Regions from separate parts of the Geodermatophilus sp. SYSU D01180 genome, predicted to be linked through region 2. Evidence: riboswitches for the same ligand, from Rfam matches in the RefSeq annotation. Region 2 holds a riboswitch; the other holds the start of a gene.
What was found. Region 2 has a riboswitch for S-adenosylmethionine ahead of ACI8AA_RS21460 (bifunctional o-acetylhomoserine/o-acetylserine sulfhydrylase). Riboswitches for the same ligand answer to the same signal wherever they lie in the genome.
Positions count from the first base shown of each region.

Region 1 (4,365 bases), on a different contig from region 2:
ACCTGCGCCTGTACTGGGCCGCCACCGGCCGCCCCGCCGAGGACGCGCACATGGAGGAGGCGATCGCGGTCGCCGGCCTGGGTGCGGCCATCGACCGGCCGGTGCGCCGCTACAGCCAGGGCATGCGCCAGCGGGTGGCGATCGCCCAGGCCATGCTCGGCCTGCCCGACCTGCTGGTCCTCGACGAGCCGACCAACGGGCTGGACCCGCCGCAGATCCACGCCATGCGCGAGGTGCTGCGCGACTACGCCGCCACAGGCCGCACGGTCATCGTCTCCAGCCACCTGCTCAGCGAGATCGAGCAGACGTGCACCCACGTGGTGGTCATGGCCAAGGGGCAGAAGATCGCGCAAGGGACCGTGGAGGAGATCGTCGGCACCGGCGGCGCGGTGCTGGTCGGCCTCTCCGACGACGCCGACGCCGACCGCGCGGCCGCCGTCCTGTCCGGGCTGCCCGGGGTCGCCGTCGAGCGCACCGACGAGGGCCTGGTCGCCGACCTCGGCCCCGAGACCTCGCGGGCGGCGGCGCTGCAGGCGCTGGTGGCCGCGGGCGTCGCCGTCGACCAGTTCACGCCGCGCCGCCGCCTGGAGGACGCGTTCCTGGCACTCGTGGGGGAGTCGTGACCGCGACCGAGCACGTCCAGCCCACCGGCGCCGTCGCCGGCTACCGGCCCGAGCGGACGCTGCGGCTGTCGGTCGAGCTGCGGCGGCAGTTCAAGCGGCGCCGCACGATCGGCGTCTTCGTGGCGATGGTGGCGCTGCCGCTGGTGCTCATCGCCGCGCTCCAGCTCGGGGCGAGCGAGGACGCGCAGACCAACAGCCGGATCAACCTGGTCGACGTCGCCACCGCCAGCGGGCTGAACTTCACCCTGTTCGTGCTGTTCGCGACGACGTCGTTCTTCCTCGTCGTGGTCTACGCGCTGTTCTTCGGCGACACGGTGGCCAGCGAGGCGCAGTGGGGGTCGCTGCGCTACACGCTGGCCACGCCGGTGCCCCGGATGCGGCTGCTCCGGCAGAAGTGGCTCGCGGCGCTGGTCCAGTCGGTGGGCGCGCTGCTCACCCTCGCCGTCGTCGCGGTGGTCGCCGGCGGCCTGGCGTTCGGGTTCGGCGAGATCGAGACGCCGATCGGGGTGACCCTGTCGCAGGGCGAGGGGTTCCTGCGGCTGGCCGGGATGCTCGGCTACCTCGCCGTGCACCTGCTCGTGGTCGGCACGCTGGCGTTCTGGCTGTCCACGATCACGGACGCACCGCTGGCCGCCGTCGGCGGGGCGGTGTTCACGACGGTCGTGTTCGCCATCCTCGACCAGGTCGAGCAGCTCGGGTCGATCCGCGACTGGTTCCCCACCGCGGAGGAGTTCGCCTGGACCGACCTGCTGCAGACGCCGGTCGACTCCTCGGACCTGTTCCGCGGCGTCGTCCAGTCGCTGGTCTACGCCGCCGTCTTCACCGCGCTGGGCTTCCGCCACTTCGCCCGGCGCGACGTCACGTCGTAACGGTCGCCCTACCGGGCGACGCCGCGGCCAGGAGCCGTCCCCAGCGCCGCGGAGCCCTTCCGTCGCGCCTGCGCGGACCCCTCCGGGGCCCACTCGGCACGACCCGCTCACAGGCTCGCTCGGACCGCCTCGGCCCAGCCGACGCCCATCGGCTCGGTGGTCACCGACACGTTGGGGACGGCGCCCAGCAACCCGGCCATGCCGTCGACCTCCGCGCCGTTGGCGGTGATCCACAGCCGGCCGACGGCGGGCGCCATCTCCAGGTCGCTGGCGCTGTCGCCGATCGCGACGGCGTCCGCGGGGTCGACGCCACGCCGGTCGAGGTCCCAGGCGATCGCCGCGCCCTTGGAGATGCCGCGCGGCATCAGGTGGTAGACGCGGGCCAGCTGCCCCTCCGGCGCCAGCCGCAGCCGGGCCGAGGCGGGGATCGCGCCGTTGTCCTTGAGCGTCAGCCAGCCGAACCCGCGCTCGGCCAGCCACGCGTCGACGGCGAGCGGGTCGACGAACCCGCGCAGCAGCGCGTCGCCGTCGTGCGTGGTGTGCCAGGGCGCGTGCCACTCCAGCCGGCCGGGGTGGGCGGCGCACAGCGCGTCGACGACGCCGAGCTCGGCCATCACGTCCATCGGCGTGCGGCCGGCGTACTCGGCGGGCAGCTCACCGGTCAGCTCGTGCCGTTCCCGGCCGCCCTTCCACGTCACCAGCGAGCCGAGCTCGGCTATCGCGCCGTCCGCGGCGAAGATCCGCCCCGCCTCGGTGACCTGGTCGGCGGTGCGCCCGCTGACGATCACCAGCGCGACCCCGGCGGTGTGCAGCTCCAGCAGGGCCGCGGCCGGCTCGGCCGTGGGGGAGCCGTCGGCGGCGTGCCAGAACGACCCCCGCGGTCCGACCATCGTGCCGTCGAGGTCGGTGTAGACGATGCGCGCAGCCACGGCGCCCAGCATGGCCGGGGCCGGGGGCGGTCCCGGCAGCCGGGTAGAGTCGGGCCCGTTCCACTCATCCAGAGGGGCAGAGGGACACGGCCCGGTGAAGCCCCGGCAACCGCGCTCGCGACAGCGGCGAGAGGTGCCAATTCCGTCCCGCGCGGCTCGACGGCCCGACGCGGGGAAGATGAGGAGGTAGTCGTCGCATGACCCTGACCGCTCCCGGTTCGCTCCAGGCCGACTCCGCCGCAGGCGGCCCGGTCCCGCCCAACCCCGCCCGCGGCCTCGTCTGTCGCAACTGCGGCGCCACCTTCGGCCTCATCGCCGAGCACGCCTGCGCCCAGTGCTTCGGCCCGCTCGAGGTCGACTACGACCCCGAGCTCATGCGGCAGGTCACCCGCGAGCAGATCGAGGCCGGCCCGCAGGACATCTGGCGCTACGCCGCGCTGCTGCCGGTGGGCCAGGACCCGGCCGACCGCGTCTCCCTCGACCCGGGCATGACCCCGCTCGTGCGCGCCGACCGGCTCGCCGCCGAGCTCGGCATCACCGGCGGGCTGTGGGTCAAGGACGACTCGGCCAACCCCACCCACTCGTTCAAGGACCGCGTGGTCAGCCTCGCCGCCACCGCCGCGAAGGGGCTGGGCTACCGCAAGATCGCCGCGGCCTCCACCGGCAACCTGGCCAACTCGGTGGCCGCGCACGCCGCCCGCGCCGGCCTGCCGTCGTTCGTGTTCATCCCGTCCGACCTGGAGCCCGGCAAGGTCGTGCAGTCGGCGGTCTACGGCCAGACGCTGGTCGCCGTCGACGGCTCCTACGACGACGTGAACCGGCTGACCAGCGAGCTCGCCGAGACCGACGAGTTCGAGGACACCGCCTTCGTCAACCAGAACGTGCGGCCCTACTACGCCGAGGGCTCCAAGACGATGGGCTACGAGATCGCCGAGCAGCTCGGCTGGCGGATCCCGGCCCAGGTCGTCATCCCCATGGCCTCGGGCTCGCTGCTCACCAAGGTGGACAAGGCCTGGCGGGAGCTGGTCGAGGCCGGGATCGTCGCGGACACCGAGTGGCGGGTCTTCGGCGCCCAGTCCGCCGGCTGCGACCCGATCGCCACCGCGTTCGACAACGGCTGGGACGTCGTCAAGCCGGTCAAGCCCACCGGCATCGCGAAGTCGCTGAACATCGGCAACCCCGCCGACGGCCCGTACGCGCTCGACGCCATCCGCCGCACCGGCGGCGCCGTCGGCCGGGTCGGCGACGAGCAGATCGTCCAGGGCATCCGCGACCTCGCCCGCACCACCGGCGTCTTCGCCGAGACCGCCGGCGGCGTGACCGTGGCGGTGCTGCGGCAGCTGGTCGAGGACGGCCGGCTGGACCCGAGCCGGGAGACCGTCGTCCTCAACACCGGTGAGGGCCTCAAGACCCTCGACCCGCTGCTGCCGGTGGTCGGCCCGACCCACCGGGTGGAGCCGTCGCTGCGGTCGGTCCGCTCCGCGGGGCTCATCGGCTGAGCCCCGCGGCGGGGGCGTAGCCTCGCCGGCGACGTCGATCCGGCGGGTGACATCTCCGCCGGATCGTCCCGAGTCGTGTGTCCAGGATCTCCCCACGGCGGCGTGCCTGTTGTACCGTCTCGCGCGGTCGTCAGTTCCACGCACGTGTCCGACGGGCGGAAGAGCTGTACCCCGGTCCCCGGATCACGGGGACCGTCCGCACGCACCAACGTGGGAGCACACGTGGCACAGGGCACCGTGAAGTGGTTCAACGCCGAGAAGGGCTTCGGCTTCATCGCCGTCGACGGCGGCCAGGACGTCTTCGTCCACTACTCGGCCATCCAGATGGACGGCTACAAGAGCCTCGACGAGGGCCAGCGGGTCGTCTTCGAGGTCGTCCAGGGCGAGAAGGGCCCCCAGGCCGACGGCGTCCGCGTCGCCTGAGCTCCTCCGTACCCCCGTGCTG
Region 1 covers NZ_JBJGZH010000008.1:96,954-101,318, reverse strand. The annotation lists gene ACI8AA_RS09845 (alpha/beta fold hydrolase) at 1-623, shown strand, start outside; gene ACI8AA_RS09840 (ABC transporter permease) at 620-1,492, shown strand; gene ACI8AA_RS09835 (HAD family hydrolase) at 1,600-2,421, opposite strand; SAM riboswitch class I at 2,483-2,606, shown strand; gene thrC (threonine synthase) at 2,619-3,920, shown strand; gene ACI8AA_RS09825 (cold-shock protein) at 4,143-4,343, shown strand; gene ACI8AA_RS09820 (hypothetical protein) at 4,360-4,365, shown strand, end outside.
Region 1: it holds a riboswitch for S-adenosylmethionine, as region 2 does, so the genes downstream of both, thrC (threonine synthase) here and ACI8AA_RS21460 (bifunctional o-acetylhomoserine/o-acetylserine sulfhydrylase) in region 2, are expected to answer to the same signal.

Region 2 (4,365 bases):
CGGGTGCTGGCGCTGGCCGAGCCCGCCGGCGCCCGCGTGGACTCCGGCATCGCCGCCGGCACCGTCGTCGGCTCCGACTACGACCCGATGCTCGCCAAGGTGGTCGCCGCCGGCCCCGACCGCGCCACCGCGCTGGCCGCCCTGGACCGCGCGCTCGCGGAGACCGCGGTGCTCGGCGTGACCACCAACGTCGGGTTCGTGCGGGCGCTGCTCGCCGAGCCCGCCGTCCGCGCCGGCGACCTGGACACCGCGCTGCTCGACCGGTTCGCCGCCGCCTGGGAGCCGCCCGCCGTCCCCGACGACGCCGTCCTCGCCGCCGCCGCGCACGTGTGGCTAGCCGCCTGGGCCGCCGCCGACCCGGCCGACCAGTGGAGCGCGCCCACCGGTTTCCGCGCGGGCGCGCCGTCGGCCCCGTTCATCGTCCGGCTGGAGGCCGGCGGGCGGCAGCGGACGGTGACGCTCACCGGCACGCCCGCCGCCGCCCGGGCCGGCCTGGACGGCGCCGACGCCGGCCCGCTGAGCTGCGCACCCGAGGACGGCGGCCTGGCGCTGGTGCGCGACGGCGTGCGGTCGCACTGCCGGGTGGCCGAGGACGGGGACGCGCTGTTCGTGCACGCCGGCGGCGCGGACTGGGCGCTGCGCCGGGCGCGGCGGCCGGTGCTGCGGCCGGACGCCGCCGCGCACGCCCCCGAGCTGACCAGCCCGATGCCCGGCACGGTGATCGCCACCCCGGCCTCCCACGGTCAGGAGGTCGGCGCGGGCGACCCCGTGGTCGTCGTCGAGGCGATGAAGATGGAGCACACGCTGCGCGCGCCGGCCGACGGCGTCGTCGCCCTGCTCGTCGCCCCCGGCGACCGCGTCGCGCTCGACCAGGTGCTGGCCCGGCTCACCCCCGCCTGAGCCGCGGGCGCAGGATGCCCGGCATGGTGCTGGGGCTGCGTCGACCGGTCGTGCAGGCGCCGATGGCCGGCGGGCCGTCGACGGTGGAGCTGGCCGCGGCGGTGTCCGAGGCCGGCGGCCTGGGCTTCCTCGCCGCCGGCTACCGGACGCCGGAGGCGGTGCGCGAGGAGGTCCGCGCCGTCCGGGCGCGGACCCGTGAGGGGTTCGGCGTCAACGTCTTCGTCCCCGGGCCGCCCGCCGACGAGGGCGCCCTGCGCCGCTACGCCGAGCGGCTCCGGCCGGAGGCGCGGCGGTGGGGCGTGGACCTCGGCGAGCCGCGCGCCGACGACGACGCGTGGGAGGCCAAGGTCGCGGTCCTCGCCGAGGAGCGGGTGCCGGTGGCGTCGTTCACCTTCGGCCTGCCCCGGCCCGACATGGTCGCCGCGCTGCACGACGCCGGCGCCACCGTGCTGGTCACGGTCACCTCGCCGGAGGACGCCGTGGCCGCCCGCGACGCCGGTGCGGACGCCCTGGTGGTGCAGGGCGTCGAGGCCGGCGGGCACCGCGGCGGCCTCCGCGACGAGGACGGGGCCGGCGAGTACGGGCTGCTGCCGCTGCTGCGCCTGGTCGCCCGGGCGGTGGACCTGCCGATGGTCGCCGCCGGCGGGATCGTCGACGGCCCCGCGGTGGCCGCGGTGCTCGTCGCCGGGGCGGAGGCCGCGCAGCTGGGCACCGCGTTCCTGCTCTGCCCCGAGGCGGGGACCGGCGCCGCGCACCGGGCGGCCCTGGGGGGCGGCCGGCCGACGGCGCTCACCCGCGCGTTCAGCGGCCGGCGCGCCCGCGGGCTGGTCAACCGCTTCCTGGCCGAGCACACCGCCGCGGCCCCGGCCGCCTACCCGCAGGTCCACCACCTGACGACGCCGCTGCGCGCCGCGGCCCGGCAGGCCGGCGACCCGGAGGCGGTCAGCATGTGGGCCGGGCAGGCGTACGCGCTGGCCGAGGCGCTGCCCGCCGGGGAGCTCGTCGCCCGCCTCGCCGACGACGCCGCGGCCGCTCTCGCGCACCCCCGGCCCGGCGCCTCCTGACCTGGCGCTAGGGTTCCGCGCAGGCTCACGAGAGGCAGCGACAAGTACCTGGCTGGCTGCCCGGCAACCTCTCCTCCGTCCGAGGTGCTCCCAGGGGAAGAGCCGGCCGCGCGGCGCCCGCCGCGCGGCAAGACGGAGCCCTCCGTGCGCCGCGGGGTCTCCGCGAGCGAGAGGAGACGGCGCCGTGCCCGACCAGCAGAGCTGGAGCTTCGAGACCCGGCAGATCCACGCCGGGACCAGCCCCGACCCCACCACCGGGGCCCGCGCCCTGCCGATCTACGCCACGACCAGCTACCAGTTCCGCGACGCCCAGCACGCCGCCGACCTGTTCGCGCTGGCCGAGATGGGCAACATCTACACGCGGATCATGAACCCGACGCAGGACGCGCTCGAGCAGCGCGTGGCGTCCCTCGAGGGCGGCGTCGCCGCGCTCGCGGTGGCCAGCGGCCAGGCCGCCGAGACCCTGGCGATCCTGAACGTCGCCGAGGCCGGCAGCCACGTCGTCGCCTCGGCGTCGCTGTACGGCGGCACGTACAACCTGCTGCACCACTCGCTGCCCAAGCTCGGCGTCGAGGTGTCCTTCGTCGAGGACCCCGACGACCCGGAGAACTGGCAGTCGCTGGTCCGCGAGAACACCAAGGCGTTCTACGGCGAGTCGATCGGCAACCCGAAGGGCGACGTCCTCGACATCTCCGCGGTGTCGGAGGTGGCGCACCGCAACGGTGTGCCGCTGATCATCGACAACACCATCGCCACGCCGTTCCTCGTGCGCCCGCTCGAGCACGGCGCCGACGTCGTCGTCCACTCGGCCACCAAGTACCTCGGCGGCCACGGCACCGCGATCGCCGGGGTGATCGTCGACGGCGGCAACTTCGACTGGACGCGCGGCCGGTTCCCCGGCTTCACCACGCCGGACCCGACCTACCACGGCGTCGTCTACGCCGACCTCGGCGCGCCGGCCTACGCGCTCAAGGCCCGGGTGCAGCTGCTGCGCGACCTCGGCCCGGCGATCAGCCCGTTCAACGCCTGGCTGGTCGTGCAGGGCATCGAGACGCTGTCGCTGCGCATGGAGCGGCACGTGGCCAACGCCCAGCGGGTGGCCGAGTTCCTCGAGGCGCACGACGAGGTGGAGTCGGTGCACTACGCCGGCCTGCCGTCCTCGCCGTGGCACGCCGCCCAGCAGCGCTACGCCCCGCGCGGCGCGGGCGCGGTGCTGGCGTTCGAGATCCGCGGTGGCGTCGAGGCGGGCAAGCGCTTCGTGGAGGCGCTGGAGCTGCACAGCCACGTGGCCAACATCGGCGACGTCCGCAGCCTGGTCATCCACCCGGCGTCGACGACGCACTCGCAGCTCACGCCGGAGGAGCAGCGGACCACCGGCGTCACGCCCGGCCTCGTGCGCCTGGCCGCCGGCCTGGAGGGGATCGAGGACATCCTCGCCGACCTCGAGGCCGGCTTCCGCGCCGCCAAGGGCGCCTGACGTGGGCGGGGTGCGGGACGTCCCGGCGTCCCGCACCCCGCCGCGCACCGGCGGGTGGCGCGACGGCGACCCCCCCGGGGACCGGCTCTTCCTCGACCTGGACGGACCGGTCCGGCTCGAACGCGGCGGGGTGCTGCCCGGCGTCCGGGTGGCCTACGAGACCTGGGGCACGCTCGCCCCGGACGGCGGCAACGCGGTGCTGGTCGAGCACGCGCTCACCGGCGACAGCCACGTCACCGGCCCCGCGGGGCCCGGCCACCCGACGCCGGGCTGGTGGGCGTCGCTGGTCGGCCCCGGCGCGGCGCTGGACACCGACCGGTTCTTCGTCGTCTGCGCCAACGTGCTCGGCGGGTGCCAGGGGACCACCGGCCCGTCCTCGACCGCGCCCGACGGCCGGCCGTGGGGCCCGCGGTTCCCGGAGGTGACCGTCGGCGACCAGGTGCTGGTCGAGGCGGCGCTCGCGGACACGCTCGGCGTCGACCGCTGGGCCGCCGTCGTCGGCGGGTCGATGGGCGGGATGCGGGCGCTGGAGTGGGCGGTCGCGCTGCCCGACCGGGTGGCCGGGCTGTTCTTCCTCGCCTCGGGCGCTGCGGCCACCGCCGACCAGATCGGCACCCAGACCACCCAGCAGGCCGCGATCCGCGCCGACCCGGTCGCGGGGCTCGGCGTCGCCCGGCGGATCGCGCACCTCACCTACCGCAGCGCGTTCGAGCTGGAGGAGCGGTTCGGCGCGGCCGTGCAGGCCGACGGCCGGTTCGCCGTCGCCTCCTACCTCGACCACCACGCCGACAAGCTCGCCCGCCGGTTCGACGCCGGCAGCTACCTGGTGCTCACCGAGGCGATGAACACCTGGGACGTCGGCCGCGGCCGGGGCGGGGTGGAGGCGGCGCTGGCCCGGGTGACCGCGCGGGCGGTGGTGGCCGG
Region 2 covers NZ_JBJGZH010000034.1:12,091-16,455, reverse strand. The annotation lists gene ACI8AA_RS21470 (acetyl/propionyl/methylcrotonyl-CoA carboxylase subunit alpha) at 1-900, shown strand, start outside; gene ACI8AA_RS21465 (NAD(P)H-dependent flavin oxidoreductase) at 924-1,964, shown strand; SAM riboswitch class IV at 1,988-2,104, shown strand; gene ACI8AA_RS21460 (bifunctional o-acetylhomoserine/o-acetylserine sulfhydrylase) at 2,149-3,441, shown strand; gene metX (homoserine O-acetyltransferase MetX) at 3,443-4,365, shown strand, end outside.